Regions from separate parts of the Weissella sp. ESL1177 genome, predicted to be linked through region 3. Evidence: predicted binding sites of a transcription regulator. Region 3 holds the regulator's gene; each other region holds the start of a gene.
The links. Region 3 encodes HrcA, which represses chaperone genes, less so after heat shock. Its sites were predicted from a motif close to TTAGCACTCNNNNNNNNNGAGTGCTAA; they were not measured.

Region 1 (7,362 bases), 910 kb from region 3:
GGTCGTGCTGCGGCTGAACTTGCTGCGGCAGCCGATGCGTTTGCTGCTGACGTTGCAGCGGCTTGTGCTGCAGCTGAGCTAGCAGCAGCTTGACTAGCAGCTAATGAGGCATTTGCTGCTGACGTTGCGGCGGCTTGTGCTGCAGCTGAACTTGCAGCTGCTTGGCTAGCAGCTAATGAGGCATTTGCTGCTGACGTTGCAGCTGATTGCGCTGCGGCTGAACTTGCTGCGGCGGCTGACGCATTCGCTGCTGATGCATTTGCTGTTGACGTTGCAGCGGCTTGAACAGCAGCTGAACTTGCGGCAGCTTGGCTAGCAGCTAATGAAGCGTTTGCTGCTGATGTTGCAGCTGATTGTGCTGCGGCTGAACTTGCGGCAGCAGCCGACGCATTCGCTGCTGATACATTTGCTGTTGATGTTGTAGCAACTGATTGTGGTGCGGCTGAACTAGCAGCTTGCGATGCAGGTGCTGCACTAGTAGCAACTTGATGTGCAGAAGCTGAAAGATTAATTGTATCACCAACATAGATAATTGATGAAGCTGAAAGATCATCATTTACTGACAACAATTCAGACAAAGTCATACCATTAGCGTTAGCAATTGCCCACAATGAATCACCAGCTTTAACTGTGTAAGTAGCCCCACTAGCAACATGCTTCGTTGCAGCTGAAGAAGCAACTGATTGTGCTGCAGACTTTGGTGCAGCTGATCCAGGTATTTCAACCTTTTGACCAACAAGAATCAAATTTGCATTTGCAATTTTGTTTGCTGATACTAAATCATCAACAGTAACGTGGTGTGCAGCTGCTAATGCATAAAGTGTATCCCCAGATTTAACAGTGATAGAATCAGCTGAAGCGACAACTGAACTACCTGCCAAGGCAGCCGCTGCTCCGGCAGTTGCTAATAGCGTATTTTTTACAGATGCGTGCATATTAAGTACCCCTTAAAACTAAAAATTTGTTGTCCTATATTATGTTAAGAAATAGCCCACGAGAACTTTTCTTAAGGTTTTCTTTATCTTTACTACAAGCACTATTGTACTTTATAGACTTTTCATAAAAATGCATTTAATGTTTCATTTATGTTACACAACACAAAATCCTTAATTTTTTCTTTATTTTGTTCGTTTTTAATGCATTTAAAAAAATCAGAGCATCATTATTGTACAAAAAAAGACGGTAGTCCTAACTACCGCCTATAAATCATTTATACTTTATTAAATAATTTAGCAACTTTATTCAACTTATTTTTCATCTTTTTCAATAGTGATTTTATCATCAACTAACTTTGCAATTAATTGTTTTGCTTCAGGATTATCTAGATAAAAGTCAGCAATTTGATCTTCTAATTGTTCTTGGATAACACGACGTAATGGACGAGCACCCATTTCAGGATTATATCCCAATTCGACAATCTTTTGCTTGACATCGTCAGTAATCGTAATGTGCAAATCCTTTTCTGCAATTGCAGCATTCATATCATTGATCATCAAATCAACAATCTTCAATAAGTTTTCTTTTGAAAGTGCATTGAATTCAACAATGCCGTCAAAACGATTCAAGAACTCTGGCTTGAAATATGGTGCGAGGCGTTCTAGTAGCTGTGAACCACTTTGGCTGTTTTCTGGGTCAAAACCAACCTTTGCTTCTTTAACACCGGTACCCGCATTTGATGTCATGATAATAATAGTATCTTTAAATGACACCACATGACCTTGTGCATCAGTTAATCGACCATCATCTAAAATTTGTAAGAACATGTTCATCACATCAGGATGTGCCTTTTCAACCTCATCAAGTAAGATCAATGAATAAGGACGACGACGAACCGCTTCAGTTAGTTGACCAGCTTCTTCATAACCAACATACCCAGCTGGTGCTCCAATCAACTTTGAAACAGAATGTTTCTCCATGTACTCAGACATATCGAATCGAATCATACTATCAGTTGTACCAAATAGTTCCTTTGCCAACTGCTTAGCCGTCTCAGTCTTTCCAACACCTGTTGGTCCAACAAATAAGAAACTACCAATTGGACGACCAGTTTTATTAAAGCCAACACGATTACGACGAATGGCACGCGCAATCTTTTCAGTGGCTTCTTCTTGCCCAATAACATGAGCTGATAAATTATCACCTAAGTTTCGTAATTGTGTCTGTTCCGTTTCTGCTAATTCACCAACAGGAATACCAGTCTTTTCCTCAACAATTTTTTGAATATCTTCCACTGTTACTGTTTGTGCAGCTTCATTTTGTGGTGCTTGTTGCTTAACAGCTTCTAACTGTAATTCCAAATTATTGACTTGATCACGTAACTTACTTGCCTTCTCATAATCTTCACGTTCAATAGCTGATTGTTTTTGAGCTTCAGTTGAATGAATCTTATTTTCTAGTTCTTTTGGATCAGCGATTTTAACTGATAAGTTTTTCTTAGAACCCGCTTCATCAATTAAATCAATTGCCTTATCTGGCAAGAAACGCTCTGAAATGTAACGATTTGATAAGTTAACAGCTGCTTCTAGTGCCTCATCTGAATACTTTACCTTGTGGTAGTCTTCATAGCGCGAACGAATACCTTTCAAAATCTGCAGTGCCTCATCTGTTGATGGCTCATTGACTTGAACTGTTTGGAAACGACGAGCAATCGCTGCATCCTTTTCAATTTTACGATATTCATTTAATGTCGTTGCTCCAATCAACTGGAACTCACCACGAGCTAAGGCAGGCTTTAAGATATTACCAGCATCCATTGAACCTTCACCTGCTGTTCCTGCCCCCATAATTTCGTGAATTTCATCAATAAATAGGATGACGTCTTCACGTTTAGATACTTCATCCATCAATTGTTGCATACGCTCTTCGAATTGACCACGCACACCTGTTCCTTGAACAAGTGAGACAACGTCTAAACGAATCACCTCTTTACCTTGCAGCTTACCAGGTACCTTTGCGTTAACAATGGCCTGTGCTAAACCTTCTACAACCGCTGTCTTTCCAACGCCAGCTTCACCAATTAGTACTGGATTATTCTTTGTTCGACGGTTAAGCACCTCAATAACACGAGCAATTTCATCATCTCGACCAATTACTGGATCGAACTTACCCTTACGTGCCATTTCAGTCAAATTAATACCGTATTGATCAAGTAAACTATCACCTTGACCATTATTATTGCCCCCATTACCTTGTCCCATTTGTGGGCGGGGCCTTTGCTGGGTACGTTGTGCTTGTTGTGCCCTTGTTGCTTCATTATTCATCATACGAAAAATATCATCAAAATTTGAAAAACCAAATGGATCTTGTGCCATATTACCAGCCTCCTTACAATCTCTTTTATATTCATTATTCCCAATAGATACAATAGTTGCCGTTTGTTTGACCTTTATTGACCTTGCTTACATTATCTATATTAGCACTCTCATACGTAGAGTGCAAGTCAAAAACGCGATTTTTTTATAAAAAAAAGAATGAATTTTTGTTCATAAAAAGTCCATTCTTTTGAATATATTTACTTATATTTTAATATTCAATAACTAACTTACCAATCATATTTCCAATAGCAACTTCTCTCTGTGCTGCTAAAATCGTTTTTGCAGATAACCCCGTCATTGTTTTGGTTAACGTTGATTGTACAACACCCTCATCAACTAACTTAGCTAACAAAGTCAATGCGGCTCCCTGCGTCGCAACATTTTTATCAGCATTTGTTTTTGCAAACATAAATTCCCAATCAAGTGATGCTGCTTGATTCTTAATCAAACCAACAGGCAGTGGTGTCATTGATTGCACAATCGCACCAATATGGCCAAATACATCAACCAACTTAGCAGCTGATTCAAAATGTTGATCAAGTGAATGTAGTACGGCAATATAGGGTATTGTTGTAAACCCTAATTTTTTTACCGCCGTCACATAATCATCACGATGATTGACCACAAAATCTGCCCCCAACTTTTTAACCCAATCAATCGTATCTTGACGTGAAGCGGTCGCAATAACTGTCATTCCCAGCCACTTGCCTAATTGGATCATCATTGAACCAACACCACCAGCACCATTGATCACTAATAGAGTCTCACCTTTAGCACCATCGGCAACCATTTCTATCTGAAATTTATCAGCAAGCATTTCATATGCTGTTAAAAATGTTAACGGCATTGCAGCAGCTTCTACATTCGATAACCTACTTGGTGCTTCGCTAATCAACGCTTCTCTAACAACTTCATATTCAGCATTAGAACCAGTCCGACCTAATTCACCGGCAAAAAACACACGATCACCAATCGCGAATTTTGTCACATCATCCCCCATTGCGACAATCTCGCCAACCGCATCAAATCCCAATACACGTTCTTGACCTGCTGCTGCAGCTAATTCCCATTGTTTCGTATCTACTGGGTTCATGCCTGCTGCTGCAACTCTAACCAACACATCATGATTCGACATGTTTGGTCGTTCAATTTTCTTATCTATCAATGGTTTGTTCGCGTCCGTTGTTGTTACAACCGCCTTCATCATTTCTGTCATGATTCACTCCCTTATAATAAGTCATGTTTCCCATTATTTCTCTACTTATATGATACTATCTCTACTATAAAAAAAATAGTAATGGCAACGCTATTCGCTGTTGTCATTACTATCGTATAAATACTTAATCTTGTGAACCTTCTGCTGCTGCAACGCCTTCTTTCAGACCAGCCATTTCAACATGATGCTCACGGAAATCTTTATCTTGAATAGGTAAGTGGAGTGCATAATCATTAAAAATCGTTAAATCACCTTCAAGCTCATTCGCATCAAATCCTAGTACGTGACCACCAAAGGTACGATCATCACTCAAAAAATGAACATGCCAACCAGCTGCAACAGTACCTTGATACAATTCAGGTGAATAGTAACCAACTAATGTTCCCGTCACATCGCGTTTTTCAAACTCGCGTTGTGTTTTTGTAATTTCAGATAACGATGGAAATGGTCGTTCTGACTTAGGTGCCGACCGAACTTTCATATAATCAAAACTACCTCGCAAAACTACACCTGAGAATGTATTCTCTAATTCACGATCACGAACAAGCGAAACCATCTCTTTCATATTACCAGCACTGAAGGTCACTTTTTCTGATGGATCACTAGTATGATGAACAGTCGCAAATGGTACCGTCTTGTTCATATCTGTCACGTGATGAATCGTTCCTTCACCGTCCATATAATAAACCTCACCATCGACCATAATCATCTCACCATCAAGACCATCGAAAGTACCAATACCTGCATCCCCATGCTCTTTTAATTCAGCTAAAGTGGCCGTACCACCTAACACTTTCCCCATCAAAGCTTCTAATGTACTATGTTGATAAACTGTTGCCATGATTTTCCTCCTAATATGGTATTTTAACAAAAAACGCCCAGTGAACTGGACGCTTTTTTATATTATTCTGCATCAATTAATTGTGACATTAATTCATAATTATGTGAGTAGTCTACTGGAATCTCAACAACAACTGGTCCTTCGGTTGCAAAAGCTTCATCCATAACCGCATCCAATTGGTCAGGTGTTTCAACACGCAATCCCTTGGCACCAGCTGACTCAGCAAACTTCACAATGTCAATATTTGAGAACTTGACACCTGCTGACTCACCATTGTACTTAACTTCCTCTTGGAACTTAACCATATCATAGTGATAATTATCTTGCCAAACAATGTGCACCGTGTTCAAGTGTAGTTGAACAGCAGTTGCCAATTCCATACCTGAAAAGAAGAAACCACCATCACCAGATACTGAGACAGACTTTGCATTTGGTCGAACCATTGCTGCAGCCATAGCCCAAGGTAATCCGACACCTAACGTTTGCATACCATTTGAAATCAAGAAATGACGTGGCACATATGACTTAAAATGACGACCAAGCCACAAATAATGTGAACCAATATCTGATGATAAGGTCATTTCATCAGTCATGTGTGCTTGTAATGACTTAATAATGTTCAATGGGTGGTTTAGATTTGCTTGTGCTGGTGTATACGTTGGTTCTTCTGCCGCATGTAAAGCAGCCTTAAATTCAGTCAACTTGTTCTGAGAAGCAACTGGTAATTCATAACCTGCAATTTGTTCTTGCAATGCTTTCAAAGTATCAGCTAGTGTCCCAACTAATTGACGTTCAGGCGTAAAGTTATTGTCAATTTGAACAGCTTGTGTATCAATTGCCGCAATACGCAAATCAGCATTCTTGTTCCAATTACGTGGTTCATATTCAATTGCGTCATAACCAACTGTAATAACCAAATCAGATTGGGCTAATAATTGGTCACCAACTTGGTTACGGAAGAAACCAATGCGACCAAAGAAAGTCTTTTCTTCTAATTCACGAGAAATAACACCTGCACCTTGATATGTTTCAACAACTGGTAATGTTGTTTGTTCAAGTAATGCATGCAAGGCTGCCGTTGTCGCATCATCTGAACCACGTGCACCGACTAACAAGACTGGTAGCTCCGCAGCTTTAACTTGCTCTGCTAGCCAAGCAATATCTTCGGCAGCTGCAGCACCATAACGTGCTGGCTTAACTGCTGGCAATGCCGTTGCATTTACTTCAGCTTCATCAACGTCTTGTGGTAACGAAACAAATGCGGCACCTGGCTTTGGACCATTTGCAGCAGCGAAAGCATTTGAAATAATTTCCGAAATGTTATTTGGATCTTGAATTTCTACTGAATAGTTTGTAATTGGTGCAAACAAAGTTGCTGATGGTGTACTTTGATGTGTCAAACGGTATAAATCTTTACGTTGTACTTGACCACCAATTGCCAAAACCGGATCATTTTCAGCAGTCGCCGTCATCAAACCAGAAGCTAAATTACCAACCCCAGGTCCTGAAGTAACTGCAACGACACCAGTTTTACCAGTGATACGTGAAAATGCTTGTGCCATAAAAACAGCATTTTGTTCGTGCCGTGTCACGATTAATTTTGGCGCTTTCTTACCTTCACTAGGATGATCTAATTTTTCAAACAAACGATCAATTTTAGCGCCAGGAATACCAAACACTAAGTCAACGCCATGGTTATTTAAACTGTCGACAACTAAGTCGGCACCAGTCTTCTTCTCTTCAGACATGTACTCTACCTCTTTAATATATTGCCAATAAGCATCAATGCCTATATTGTAGCGCGTTCTGGCAATATTTAGTAGTAAAAAACTACCATTATTTTAGACATAACGGTAGTTCATTTTTTCACAATACGTATAATAATCGAATATAAAGCGTTTTCATTTATTATAAACTTTTATTCAAAATTTCTATCAACATTTTAGCAGATTTTTGCATTTTTGCTTGTTCATCATCTGATAATTGCACTT
Region 2 (7,362 bases), 810 kb from region 3:
GTTGCGTGATTCATTTAAATAATCAATGATTTCTTGTGGTAGCGCATCGCGCATAACTAGTCCTTGTAAGAATCTCTGTTGATTATATAATCGATGCCAGTCACCTTCTGAATCTGGCTGCATTTGTCTGGTCATTTCTTGACGCCATTGCTTCAATTGCTTCAAAAAGTATCGTGAATATAATTCATCAGTATTGACTAATTCCGTAATAAAACCGATCAAGCGCCGATTTTCACCCATAATCAGAGGTGTATCTAAGCGTTTGAGCCTTTCAACAAGAATTGTTAATAGCAATATTTTATCCGCTCGCAACATCTTTGAGTCATGAGCTAATTCATCCAGTAAATTGCCAATATGCATAAAAGCATGTGCCCAACCTTTTTCACCAACAAATCCTCGCGTGTCACTTTCTAGAGCAATGTAAGTTGCAAAATTAAGCAAATATGTTTCCTCAATTTCTTCACTAATGAAGTGTACATTTCCTTTGCGATTAGCGTAATGTAACATTGATAAAATAAAAATAGCAAATGAACGGTAAAAAACACCATCATTTTCTTTTTCGGTAATATGACTAAAGATCACATTATCCTGCAATAAATAGCGCACCATTAATAATAATTGATTTGGTTTAAAAACATTATTTTGCAGACCATCACTAATAAAGAAGAATGCACCTTTATCACGTAAGGTTGGATCTGTTTGTCGCAGACTACTCATTAATTCTAAAATATCTTCGTTAGTAATTGCGACGGGTTGACCAGCATAAAGTGTTTGTTGCCAATCTAAGATATGTTGTTTAATCATCCCGGCATCATTGTCCGACAGTTGGACAACTGGCGTCGCTTCATCATAATCAAATTGATCAATTAAACGGCCAACTTCGCTACCTAATGAATCAAACAACGTTCCCGCGTGCAAGCGTGAGCGTAACATCTTTAATTCCTCACGAACATCATCAATCGTATAGTCCATTCTTTCATCCCTTCTTTGTTTTTCGTCTCATTTAGATTACCACAACCTTCTAAAATAAAAAACATACGGGTCTATACAATTTCTCAACCTGAGAGGGATAAACCAGTATGTTATGATAACTATTCTTTTAAGTGGAAATAGTATGTTGAAACAGTCACATCACGTGAAGCTAATGCTGTACGTAATTTCATACTATTTTGATTATGCAAGGCATTTTGCCAACTATGGCGTGGCACAAATTGTGGAATTAAAATCGTTAACGAATGATTTCGTTCTTTTGTCCCCTTCGCAATTTCATCAACAAACCGCATGGCTGGTTTAGTAATTGATCGATATGACGAATGAATGTCAACATAACGTACTTCTGGGAATTCTCGCTTAAATTCAACACCTAAACGATGTTCTTTTTGTGGATTGGAATCAAACGAAACATGCATCGCTAATACCTTATCACCAATTGATTTCGCATAATCAACCGCCTCAGCAGTAGCACGTGTCAAATTTGATACTAAAACAATGATTGTTGCCCCATCATAATGACTACGTCTAATTGGTTCTTGCGATAAAATTCGCAACTGCTTAGCGACTAACCGATAATGCCGATTAATCCCCCAGAACATACGTATCAAAATTGGCATAATAATCAAATAAGGCCAAACTGATTCAAAATGTAAGGCAAACAACGTAATCACCAATACTGCTGAAATTAATGCACCAATAAAATTGATAAATGCTTTAGAAAGCCAATGACCATCACGTTCACGCCACCAGTGAATAATCATGCCTGATTGCGATAAAGTAAATGGCACAAACACACCAACGGCATATAACGGAATCAAGGCCTCTGTTGAACCATTGAAAATGACCAACAGCACAATCGCGCCTAAAGCTAATGACATAATACCATTAGAGTAGCCTAAGCGGTCACCTTTATCCATGTAACTATGAGGCATAAATTTATCTTTTGCCAAATTATAAGCCAATTGTGGAAAAGCTGAAAAACCGGTATTAGCAGCAACTGCCAAAATTAATGCGGTTGAAATTTGTAAAAGATAAAATAGGATACCGTGTCCGAAAATACGTTGTCCAATCTGCGCTAAAACAGTGACATGGGCGTTTGGCTGAATACCATAAATAAATGACAAACCAGTCACACCAACCAAGAAAAAGGCCAATATGACAGCCATAATAACCAAAGTAATAGCCGCATTTTTAGGCTTTGGTTCTTTAAAATTTGGCACTGCATTTGAAATGGCTTCCACACCCGTTAGTGATGATGAACCACTCGAAAATGCCTTCAAAAACAATAAGACCGAAACACTACCTGTTGCAATATGTCCTGTCGTCGTTGGTTCGTAATTTACTCGACCAGTTAGAATGTTGTAAAAACCCCAGACAATCATCACGACCATCATCGCAATAAACAAGTAGACTGGTACCATTAATGCACCAGCTGATTCTCGTAATCCACGTAAATTAATACCCGTTAGAATTAAAATAATAATCACACCAATAGCAACATTATAATGATGTAATGATGGTATCGCCGACACGATTGCTTCAGTTCCTGATGCCACTGAAACAGCCACCGTCAGCATATAATCAACTAATAATGAGCCACCGGCCACCAAGCCAGCATTACGGCCCCAATTAGTTGACGTCACCAAATAAGCACCACCGCCAGCTGGATACGCATGAATAATTTGCCGGTACGACAAAGTAATTGCTGCTAACAAAATCAGCACTAACGCAACGACTGGTAATTGCAACCATAACGTGGCAACACCACCAACAGCTACCAAAACCGTAATAATTTGTTCTGTTCCATATGCAACAGATGACAAAGCGTCAGATGATAAGAGCGCCAATGCTTTCGTTCGGCTAAGTTGACGTGCATCTTCATCCAGAGTTTTTAACGGTTTACCAATTAAAAACCGCTTCAATAAAGGCCACATGTTCCAGCTCCTCAATAAATTTAATTTTGATAAATATGATGTAGAAATTAACCTGTTGGTAGGTGCCATTTCTACAAGGGTTTATTGTAGTGCTTAGCTTATCGATTGTCTATCCTTTTGTTTATTTTTATGTTTTCTTTTTTGTGACAATAACTGAAATATTTACGACACAAAAGAAAAGGTCTTAAACCCACCAGCATGCGGCAAATTTAAGACCTTTTTATCAAAATAAGTGGCAATATCATGACGATATGCCGAAATCCGTTTTGATAGTAAACCAAGCATTTATGATTTTACATCATGCCGGGCATACCACCTTGTGCAGGCATTTGAGCAGCAGCATCATCCTTAGGTTGTTCAGCAATAACTGCTTCAGTTGTTAACAACAAAGCTGAAACAGAAGCGGCATTTTGCAAAGCAGAACGTGTTACCTTGGTTGGATCAACAATACCAGCCTTGATCATGTCAGCCCACTCACCAGTTGCAGCGTTGTAACCAATACCAACCTCTTCATTCTTCAATTGGTTAACGATAACTGAACCTTCAACACCAGCATTTTCTGCGATTTGGCGAACTGGTTCTTCTAAGGCACGCTTAACAATGTTAATACCTGTTTGTACGTCACCTTCTTCTGATAACGCATCAACAGCTGGGATGGCATTAACTAATGCAGTACCACCACCAGAAACAAAGCCTTCTTCAACTGCAGCGCGAGTAGCATTCAAAGCATCTTCGATTCGGTACTTACGCTCTTTTAATTCAGTTTCGGTAGCTGCACCAACATTAACAACAGCAACACCACCAGCTAACTTAGCAAGACGCTCCTGCAACTTCTCACGATCGAAATCAGAGGTTGTCTCTGCAATTTGACCCTTAATGATTTCAACACGTTCGTTAATTGCTGCAGAATCACCGTTGCCTTCAACAATTGTTGTATTGTCCTTCGTCACCGTAACCTTAGCAGCTTGTCCAAGTTGGTTGATCGTTGTATCCTTCAGGTTCAAGCCTAAATCATCAGTAATAACTGTACCACCTGTTAGGATAGCAATGTCTTCAAGTTGTGCCTTACGACGATCACCAAAACCAGGTGCCTTCACAGCAACAACGTTAAACGTACCACGCATCTTGTTCAAAACAAGTGTTGGCAATGCCTCACCGGTAATATCATCAGCAATGATCAACAAAGCACGACCTTGCTCAACAACACTTTGTAGCAATGGTAAGATTTCTTGGATATTACCAATTTTCTTATCTGTAATCAAGATATATGGATTATCTAATGATGCTTCCATCTTATCATTGTCAGTAACCATGTATTGTGACATGTAACCACGATCAAATTGCATTCCTTCAACAACATCCAAAGTTGTCTCAATACCCTTTGACTCTTCAATGGTAATGACACCATCATTGCCAACCTTTTCCATTGCTTCAGCAATCAACTTACCAACTTCTGGGTTAGCAGCAGAGATAGATGCAATTTGTGTGATCTCTTCTTTTGTTGATACTGTCTTTGACATATCATGCAATGATTTAACAGCTGCGTCAGTTGCTAATTCAATTCCCCGACGAACACCAACTGGGTTAGCACCAGCTGTAACATTCTTCATACCTTCATTAATGATGGCTTGTGCCAAAACTGTCGCAGTCGTTGTACCATCACCAGCAATATCATTTGTCTTTGAAGCAACTTCGGCAACTAATTTTGCACCCATGTCTTCGAAATGATCTTCTAACTCAACTGCCTTTGCAATTGTTACACCATCATTCGTAATTGTTGGTGCACCATAACTTTGTTCAATCACAACATTACGTCCTTTAGGACCAATGGTTGTCTTTACTGTATCAGCTAACTTATCAACACCTGCTTGCATTTTTGCACGTGCATCTTCTGAAAATTCAATATCTTTTGCCATATTTACGACCCTCTATTTTCATTAATTATTTAAATTACAACACTGCCACAATGTCTTTTTCGTGGACAACCAAATAATCAACCCCATCAACACTAATTTCAGTACCAGCAAACTTATCAAATATGACATTATCGCCTTCTTTGACTGCAGCTGGTGCTGACAAGTCACCTACCGCTTGTGTCGAAACGGCAACAACTTTTCCTGTAACTGACTTTTCTTGTGCATTAGAAGCTAATAAAATACCCCCAACTGATTGCTCAGGTGCTTCTGATACTTGCAATACAACACGATCTCCTAATGGTTTCAACATGTTATCTGACCTCCACAGGTTAAAATTTTCTATTTGTTAGCACTCTTTATATACAAGTGCTAATTAACACTATCAATAATAACACATTCATCACTTTTTGCAAACTTTTGTTTGACAAAATATCAAAAAAACAGATTTTATTTAGAAAAACTCATAGCTCATTTCATTGTCATAACAAACAAAAACCGCCAATCCAACAATGAAGTGCCCCATAATTGTTAGACATAAAAATCTAACGATTATGGGGCACTTCACAAATAGATTGACGGTCCTTTATAAAAATTGACACAATCTGCTATTAATGATCGTCAGCAAGAAATGTTTCCAAAGCAAGACTTGCTTCAGTCCATTGATCCTCAATATCTGCTAATTGTTTATCAAGCGTTGCAATTTTATTAGAAAGATCCGTTAATTTCTCTAAATCAGAGCTATTCGCTGGATCGTTCAACGCAACATTTAAATCATCACGTTGATCCGTTAATGTGGTCATTTGCTCCTCAATACCAGTAACTGCACGTTCCAATCGTCGCTGTTCGCGTTGTTGTTCTTTTAACGCAGTTCGTGATAACGTCTGCTTTTTTTCGGAGACAACAGTCACTTCAGCTGTTGTGCTATCTGTCTCCTTTGCCAATTGCTTATCTTTCTCAGCAGCTGTCTTTTCAAGATAGTAATCATAATCGCCATCAAAAAAGCGTGTACCATTTGGCGAAAGTTCAATCACTTCAGTTGCAACTTCATTAATAAAATAACGATCATGCGACACAAAGAAAATTGTCCCATTATATTCATTTAAAGCCGTTTCTAAAACTTCACGAGAATCAATATCCAAATGATTAGTTGGCTCATCAAGAATTAAAAAGTTTGCATGTTCCAAAGCCAATTTAGTCAATAATAGTCGTGCCCGTTCACCACCTGATAATGCTGATACTAATTTTTCTACTGCCTCCCCAGAAAACATGAATGAACCTAAAATCGACCGAACATCCTTTTCAAGCATCTTAGGATGTTCATCCCAAATGGTATCAATCACAGATTTTTTATTGTCTAATGTTTGTTGTTCTTGATCATAATAACCAACTGAAACATTAGCCCCTAATTTAATTTGCCCCGCTAACAAGGGAAGTTTACCCAAAATCGTTTTAATAAAGGTTGATTTACCAATACCATTAGGACCAACTAAAGCAACTGCATGTTGCTTATCAACGGCAACATTAACATTTTCGGCTAAGACATGTGTCATATCATATCCCAACTTCACATCTGTTACACGTAACACTTCATTACCAGAATCTTCATCAGCAACAAACTGAATATGAGCAACACCAGACTCATTCTTGGGTGCTTCGATGCGCTTCATTCTTGCTAATTGTTTGCGCCTTGATTGCGCCCGTTTCGTTGTTGATGCCCGCACAATATTTCGCTTAACAAAATCTTCCAATTTTGCAATTTCAGCTTGTTGCTTATCATATGCCTTTTGTTCTTGCAAAACCTTAGCTGCTTTTTGCTGCATAAAATCACTATAATTACCCTTATAGTGGTCTAGTTGACCAGAGTGCATATCGTAGATTTCAGTCACAACACGGTCCAAGAAATATCGATCATGTGACACGATTAGCAATGCACCTTGATAATTCTTTAAATATTGTTCTAACCAAGCCAACGTTTGCATATCTAAATGATTCGTTGGTTCGTCTAAAATTAACAGATCCGGTGTCTCCAATAGTTGCTTTGCAATGGCTAGTCGCGTTCGCTGACCCCCAGAGAGGGCTGCAATTTTTTGATCATAAAATGACTCATCAAAGCCAAAACCGTGTAATACTGAGCGAATCGTTGCATCATATCCATAACCATTCTTCTCATCAAAATCGTGTTGCGTTTGATCATAAGCTGTCAACAACTCTGTATAGTCATCACTTTCATAGTCCGTCGTTGCAGCAATTTCCGCTTCCATTTGACGCATCCGTTCTTCCAAAGCAATCACATCGGCAAAGGCTGTCAACATTTCATTATAGACAGATAATTTCGAATCTAATCCTGAATTTTGAGCCAAATAGGCTAATCGAATGCCTTTTTTCATTGAAATTTCACCTTCATCAGGTGTTGTTTCACCAATCAACATTTTTAATAATGTTGATTTGCCAGCGCCGTTGCGCCCAACTAAACCAACTCGGGCTTTATTCTGTACTTGCATCGAAATATTTTTAAAGAA
Region 3 (7,362 bases):
AAAAATGACTGTGAGTGCGGTTGTGGTAACATATAATCGACTACCTATGTTAAAAGAGGTCGTTGAGGCCTTACAAAACTCTGAAACTAAGGTAGATAATATTATTATTGTTGATAATAATAGTGAAAAAGAGACACAAGAATATTTAACCAGTTTGGGTGATGCAATTCGTTATGTCCGTTTGACAGAAAATATTGGTGGATCGGGTGGCTTTAATAAAGGTGTTCGCTACTTTATGGAAGAGACGAATGATGACTATGTTTGGTTAATGGATGATGATACTGTACCAACACCAACGGCACTAACAGAATTAGTGAATGCTGCTGATAAACTAAATAATCAATTTGGCTTTTTGGCTTCTGATGTACGATGGACGGATAATTCTCGTGCACAAATGAATTTACCAGCACCAAAAAAACGATTCCATAAAATTCCACTTGATGCAACGGCACTTGAACCATTGCGTAATGCGACTTTTGTTTCTGTTATGTTTAGTCGAGAAATCGTCGCAAATATTGGCTTGCCAATTACTGAATTCTTTATTTGGGGCGATGATATTGAATATACAGAACGTTCAGCACGGGTATTGCCAGGTTACATGGTACCAACGTCTCGAGTGATTCATAAGATGGCTAATAATATTGCCTCTAATGTCTCACTAGATACAATTAATCGAGTGCCACGTTATTTCTATGCATTTCGTAATCAAATGTACTTTAGTCGGCAAAGAGGGTTATTGTTATACCTGCGAACCCATCTTAAAGTGTTGTACGAAATTTTTAGAGTGTTCCGTAACCACCAACCAAATATGAAGTTACGATTAAAAATGATTATTAAAGGAACGGTTACTGGATGGTTCTTCCGTCCTAAGGTTGAATTTGCAAAAAATAAAAAATTAAATGACTAGTATCGAAAGATGGTCTATGGTAAAGGTTGTTAATGCGTCATTAGCAATCTTTTTTTATTTTGAAAAAAGGGCCATTATTTCGGTGTTATCACGTACAATATAGTAAGACTATGTTTTTAAAGGAGCGATAGAGTCGTGGGTTCAAAAATTAAAGCTGTTATTAATAAGCATCCCAATATAAGCACGTTATTATTATTTGCCATATTAAGTTTTTTACTGATATTACCTTATCTGCACGGACCTGCTTACCAGCATAATCCGGGATGGGATGGTCGTTTTCATATTTCACGTATTGCCGAAAGTTATTTGAATTTAAAAGCGGGACATATAACGCAAATTAATCCAAGTATGATGACGAAAACTTTCGGATCATTTGGTTATCCTGAAAATATGTTTTATCCAATTTTTACGCTATTACCAGAAGCTTTTTTGCAAGTCATTGTTGGCAATGCTTATTTGGCGTATCTGATTTTTGTTGCACTAATCTTCTTTTTGACTTTTACATCAATGTACGTTGTGACACTAAAATTAACTCATAATCGCTATACGGCACTATTAAGCAGTATTTTATACGGCTTTGGTCATTTTACATTAACAATTACATTGTTTTACCGGAGTTTTGGCGGATCATTTGCATTTATTTTTATACCAATTGCTTTTTTGGGTATGTATCAAATTGCAGTTGGCGATTATAAACAGTGGTGGCTTTTATCACTCGGTGTCACTGGATTGATTTTTAGTGACTTGCCAGATGCTTGTGTCGCACTTTTATTATTAATGCTATGCTTCTTTGCAACTTTAACGCTATCAGAATCGTTAAAGGTAAAGTGGTTTAGATTATTGAGACTCGTATATGCCGGCATATTAACGGGTTGTCTGACAGCCTTTTTCTTATTACCACTAATGCAAAATCTATTATTTGTGAAAAATATTTCCGTAAATAAATTGATTTTATCCAAGACAACTTATGCACTTACAAGTCTATTTATTACTAGCAATATTGCATCATATAGTTTGGGCATACTAGGAATAATTTTATTTGTGTGTGTCGCCATTCGTTGGCACAAGTTTCAAGCACCTTTAAAATATTATGCTGTCATGATGTTATTGTCAGTGATATTGGCTTCTAATGTTTTTCCATGGCCAATTTTTGATAAATATTTTAGTTTTATTCAATTTGTTGGACGTTTTTTATATTTTGCAACGTTCTTATCTTCATTGTTAGGTGCCATTGCATTAAAGGACTTAATTACCAATAGGCAGAACCGACTAATAATAATTAGTTTGTTTGGCTTAATTGGCTTGACGACAGCAACTGCGTTAAACTTCAATATTAAACATAATCCAGAAAATAATGCAGTAACCATTGTTAAGTGGCAAGACTTTCAAAAAAGTACATTAAATAACTATGTTTATGATTATTTGCCAAAACAAAGTGTTGGATTAAAGTATCAGTTAGAGCAACATAATATTCCAGCAATTAATCCTAATCAAAATATACAACAGCTGAGCTGGTCGACAGGCTATAATGCTATTCACTATCAGATTAGTTCTAAGCAAGCAAATCAACGATTGATACTACCAAATATATATTATCCAGGCTTCCATACTTACGTTAATGGTAAAGAAATGACTACTAAGTATACCAAGGAAAATCTAATCGTTGTTGCTATTAAAAAAGGGCATAATAAAATTGATATTAGATACAAAAACACACCAGTTAGAATTTTTGCAAACTGGCTTAGCCTAGTATCGTGGTTAATCTTGATAATCATTGGCAGTATGAAAATCATCAAAGCAAAACATAAATCATAGGATGGGGCAAGTAGCGGCATTAATAGGTCACTACTTGCTTTTTTGAACAGTTAATGCTTGATATACCGGGAAAAGTAAACTAATTTAGCACTTAATAATAAAGAGTGCTAAAAAGTGTTGACAAGTAACGATAAGGCGTGTACTATAATAACTGTTAGCACGAAGTAGTTGAGAGTGCTAAGAAAGGTGGCGCGTATGTTAACGGAAAGACAGCAGCTAATATTAGCTACAATAGTTCGCGATTACGCAAAAACCGGCAAAGCTGTTGGATCAAAAACACTATTGAGTGAATTGGGTTTGACAGTAAGTTCAGCGACTGTGCGAAACGAGATGGCACTACTAGAAGAATTAGGCTTGCTACAAAAAGAGTATACTTCATCAGGACGTGTACCTTCACAACGAGGCTATCGTTACTATGTTGATGAATTAATGCATCAACATCGTTTATCAAAAGTCGTTCAGGAATCTTTAGAACGTGTGTTTAATCGCAATTTTCAAGAAATTGATGATTTAATGCAAACAATGGTAAATGAGTTAGCAAGTCTAACAGGTTATACGGTTGTTGCTCTAAAACCTGAATCGATTGATATTCGACTATCAGGATTCCGCTTGGTACCAATTAATGGTCAGCAAATCATGGCGATTATAGTTACTAATGATGGGCAAGTGACAAGTCAAAGTTTCAGATTACCAGAAGGTATGTCAGTGCGAAACCTTGATGATATGGTTGATTATATTAATAAGACATTAGTGAACCAACCGATTATTGATGTTTTAAAAACATTGACTGGTGATTTACCTTGGCAAATGGAACGAACGATTCGAACACCGGTTGCTTTTTTGCAACTGTTTGGTGATGTATTAGCTCGTTCGATTCATGAACAAGTATTCATTGGTGGTTATTTAAATGTTCTAGACTTCACGGTTAATTCGAGTTTGCAAGACGTTAAGCAATTGTATCAGTTGCTTGATTCGGCAAATGATATGCGTCGGGTTGTTGGAACAGCAAATGATGGCGTAATGGTACAAATTGGTGATGAGAATGGTAATAATTTATTATCACCATATAGCCTAGTATCAGCCACATACCGTGTTGCACAGTACGGTGTTGGTGCGATAGCCATACTTGGCCCAACATCAATGCGATATGCTGATATGGTTAGTTTGGTTGATGCGTTCCGTAGTGCTTTAACACAGCAGTTATTAGAATACTATCGTTAGAAAAGAGGTGTTAACATGTCAGAAGAAAAGCAGAACCCTGAAGAAGAGCTAGAAGCTACCAGTGAAGAAACAGATGTTGACGCTGAAACGCAAACGACTGAATCTGAGGAAGCCGAAGTAAAAACTGAAGCAGATCAAATTGCAGATTTGAAAGTGAAAGTTGCCGAAGCTGAAGATAATTATTTGCGTGCACATGCTGAAATGCAAAATATGCAGTCTCGTTATGCAAAAGAGCAAGTTCAAGCTGTGAAATTTGCTAATCAAAAATTGGCGGCGTCAATTTTACCAGCTGTCGATAATCTTGAACGCGCATTACAAGTTGAAGCTGACGATGGTGCAGCTGAACAAATTAAAAAAGGTGTTGAAATGGTTTATAAAACATTAATTTCAGCGCTTGAAGAGCATGATGTGAAAGCGGTTGGTGAAGCTGGTGAAGCATTTGATCCTAACTTCCACCAAGCGATTCAGTCAGTACCAGCTGATGATGATCATCCAGCTGATACAATTGCGACGGTTCTTCAAAAGGGATATGTTTTAGCTGATCGTGTTATTCGACCAGCAATGGTAGCTGTTTATAATTAACATAGCGACCGAGCCATTAGCACAATATAAAAATAAAAAATCTGATCAAAAAGAGGTAAATTATTATGTCAAAGATCATTGGAATTGATTTAGGAACAACAAATTCTGCTGTTGCAGTTATGGAAGGTGGCGCACCAAAGATTATTACTAATCCAAATGGTGGTCGGACAACACCATCAGCAGTTTCATTTAAGAATGGTGAAACACAAGTTGGTGATACTGCAAAGCGTCAAGCAATTACTAATCCAGACACGATTTTATCAATTAAGTCACACATGGGTGAGCCTGGTTATAAGGTTACTGTAGATGGTAAAGATTATACACCACAAGAAATTTCAGCAATGATTTTGCAATACATTAAGAAGTATGCTGAAGATTACTTAGGTGAGACAGTTGATAAGGCAGTGATTACTGTCCCTGCATACTTTAATGACGCACAACGTCAAGCAACGAAAGATGCTGGTAAGATTGCGGGTCTACAAGTTGAACGTATTGTTAACGAGCCCACAGCTTCTTCATTGGCATATGGTCTAGATAAGTTAGATCAAGATCAAAAGATTTTGGTTTATGACTTGGGTGGTGGAACATTTGATGTTTCCGTACTAGAGTTAGGTGACGGTGTGTTCGAGGTTTTGTCAACGAATGGTGATACACATCTTGGTGGTGATGACTTTGATCAAAAGATTATTGATTGGTTAGCTGATGGCTTTAAGCAAGAACATGGTGTTGACTTGAAGAATGATAAGCTAGCATTGCAACGTTTGAAGGATGCTGCTGAGACGGCAAAGAAGACGTTATCATCAGCAACAGAAGCACAAATTGATTTGCCATTTATCACGGCAACTAATGAAGGACCATTGCACTTGCAAACAACATTGTCACGTGCACAATTCAATCAATTAACATCTGACTTGGTTAAGCGCGCTGAAGGACCAGTTCGCAATGCTTTGAAGGATGCTGGACTTTCAATGAACGATATTGACAAGGTTATTTTGAATGGTGGTTCAACTCGTATCCCTGCAGTACAAGAATCTGTTAAGGAGTTAACTGGTAAGGAACCAGATCACTCAATTAACCCTGATGAAGCTGTTGCTTTGGGTGCTGCTATTCAAGGTGGTGTTATTACCGGTGATGTTAAGGATGTGGTTTTGCTTGATGTGACACCATTATCATTGGGAATTGAAACAATGGGTGGTGTCTTCACTAAGTTGATTGATCGTAATACGACCATTCCAACGTCAAAGTCACAAACATTCTCAACAGCTGCTGATAATCAACCAGCCGTTGATATTCATGTTTTGCAAGGTGAGCGTTCAATGGCTGCCGATAACAAGACATTGGGTCGTTTCCAATTAGCTGACATCCCAGCTGCACCTCGTGGTGTACCACAAATCGAAGTTAAGTTTGACATTGATCGTAATGGTATTGTTTCTGTATCTGCGAAGGATTTGGGTACAAATAAAGAGCAAAAGATTACCATTCAGAGTTCAGGATCATTGTCAGATGATGAAATTGAGCGTATGATGAATGACGCTAAGGCAAACGAAGAAGCTGATAAGAAGCGTAAAGAAGAAGCTGATTTACGTAATGAAGTTGACCAATTAATTTTCCAATCAGAAAAGACATTGGAAGAAGTTGGCGACAAGTTGCCTGAAGATGAGAAGAAGCCAGTTGAAGATGGTGTTGCTGATTTGAAGGCTGCCAAAGAAGCTGATAACTTGGAAGATATGAAGACAAAGAAGGAAGCTTTGGAGAAAGTTTCTCAAGAATTAGCTGTTAAGTTATATCAACAAGCACAACCAGCTGAAGGTGCTGAAGGTACTGCTCAAGAAGGTAAGTCAGGCGATGACAATACTGTTGATGGTGACTTCGAAGACGTCTCAGATGATGATAAGAAGTAAACTGAATTAACGATCTGAACACCCCTACGTTACAGACCGTACGCCTCTGTGAGAATAGCAGCTCACAAGGCGATACATATTGAATTTTTAGGAGGAGTTGCCTCATGAATAATACTGAATTATATGAGCGTTTAGGTGTTGATAAGAATGCCTCACAAGATGAAATTAAGAAGGCTTATCGTAAGCTGTCTAAGAAGTATCACCCAGATCTTAACCATGAGGCAGGCGCTGAAGAAAAGTATAAAGAAGTACAAGAAGCATATGAAACCTTAGGCGATGAGCAAAAGCGAGCAATGTATGATCAATACGGTGCAACTGATGGTCAAGCTGGTGGCCAAAGTGGCTTTGGCGGTTTCGGTGGCTTCGGTGGTGGCAATGCCCAATACGGTGATTTCTCTGATCTTGGGGATATCTTTAGCCAAATGTTTGGCGGTGGGTTCCAAGATCCAAATCGACCACGCAAGGGACAAGATTTACAATACCGCATGAATCTAACATTTGAGGAGGCTGTGTTCGGAAAAGATACAACTATTTCGTATACGCGTTCTACGGATAATGGCAAGCAAGAAAATAAGGAATTAAAGGTTACTGTGCCAGCTGGTGTTGAAAATGGTCAACAAATGCGCCTGTCTGGTCAAGGTGAAGCAGGTATTAATGGCGGCCCTTATGGAGACTTATTTGTTGTCTTTCATGTTTCACCATCAAAAGATGGCTTCGAACGTGATGGTGCGACTGTTTACTCACGTATGCCAATTGATTTTACAACCGCAACGCTTGGTGGTGAAATTTCTGTTAAGACAGTTCATGGTGATGTAAAATTGAAGGTACCAGCAGGTACTGCAACTGAGACAAACTTCCGCTTGCGTGGTAAAGGTGCCCCTCATATGCGTAGTAACAATAATGGTGATCATATTGTGACACTGTACGTGGATGTAC

Region 1: the regulator HrcA is predicted to act here: its motif matches at 3,413-3,439, upstream of AC3B5D_RS06435 (ATP-dependent Clp protease ATP-binding subunit).
Region 2: the regulator HrcA is predicted to act here: its motif matches at 5,190-5,216, upstream of AC3B5D_RS06015 (co-chaperone GroES).

Annotation. Positions count from the first base shown of each region.
Region 1 is NZ_CM176591.1:1,325,316-1,332,677, forward strand. It holds gene AC3B5D_RS06430 (LysM peptidoglycan-binding domain-containing protein) at 1-935, opposite strand, end outside; gene AC3B5D_RS06435 (ATP-dependent Clp protease ATP-binding subunit) at 1,248-3,311, opposite strand; gene AC3B5D_RS06440 (zinc-binding alcohol dehydrogenase family protein) at 3,523-4,530, opposite strand; gene budA (acetolactate decarboxylase) at 4,655-5,371, opposite strand; gene alsS (acetolactate synthase AlsS) at 5,434-7,119, opposite strand; gene AC3B5D_RS06455 (L-lactate dehydrogenase) at 7,280-7,362, opposite strand, start outside.
Region 2 is NZ_CM176591.1:1,231,544-1,238,905, forward strand. It holds gene AC3B5D_RS06000 (DUF2785 domain-containing protein) at 1-972, opposite strand, end outside; gene AC3B5D_RS06005 (APC family permease) at 1,092-2,927, opposite strand; gene groL (chaperonin GroEL) at 3,221-4,843, opposite strand; gene AC3B5D_RS06015 (co-chaperone GroES) at 4,878-5,153, opposite strand; gene abc-f (ribosomal protection-like ABC-F family protein) at 5,452-7,362, opposite strand, start outside.
Region 3 is NZ_CM176591.1:419,172-426,533, forward strand. It holds gene AC3B5D_RS02030 (glycosyltransferase family 2 protein) at 5-907, shown strand; gene AC3B5D_RS02035 (hypothetical protein) at 1,043-2,722, shown strand; gene hrcA (heat-inducible transcriptional repressor HrcA) at 2,918-3,943, shown strand; gene grpE (nucleotide exchange factor GrpE) at 3,959-4,525, shown strand; gene dnaK (molecular chaperone DnaK) at 4,591-6,426, shown strand; gene AC3B5D_RS02055 (DnaJ C-terminal domain-containing protein) at 6,531-7,362, shown strand, end outside.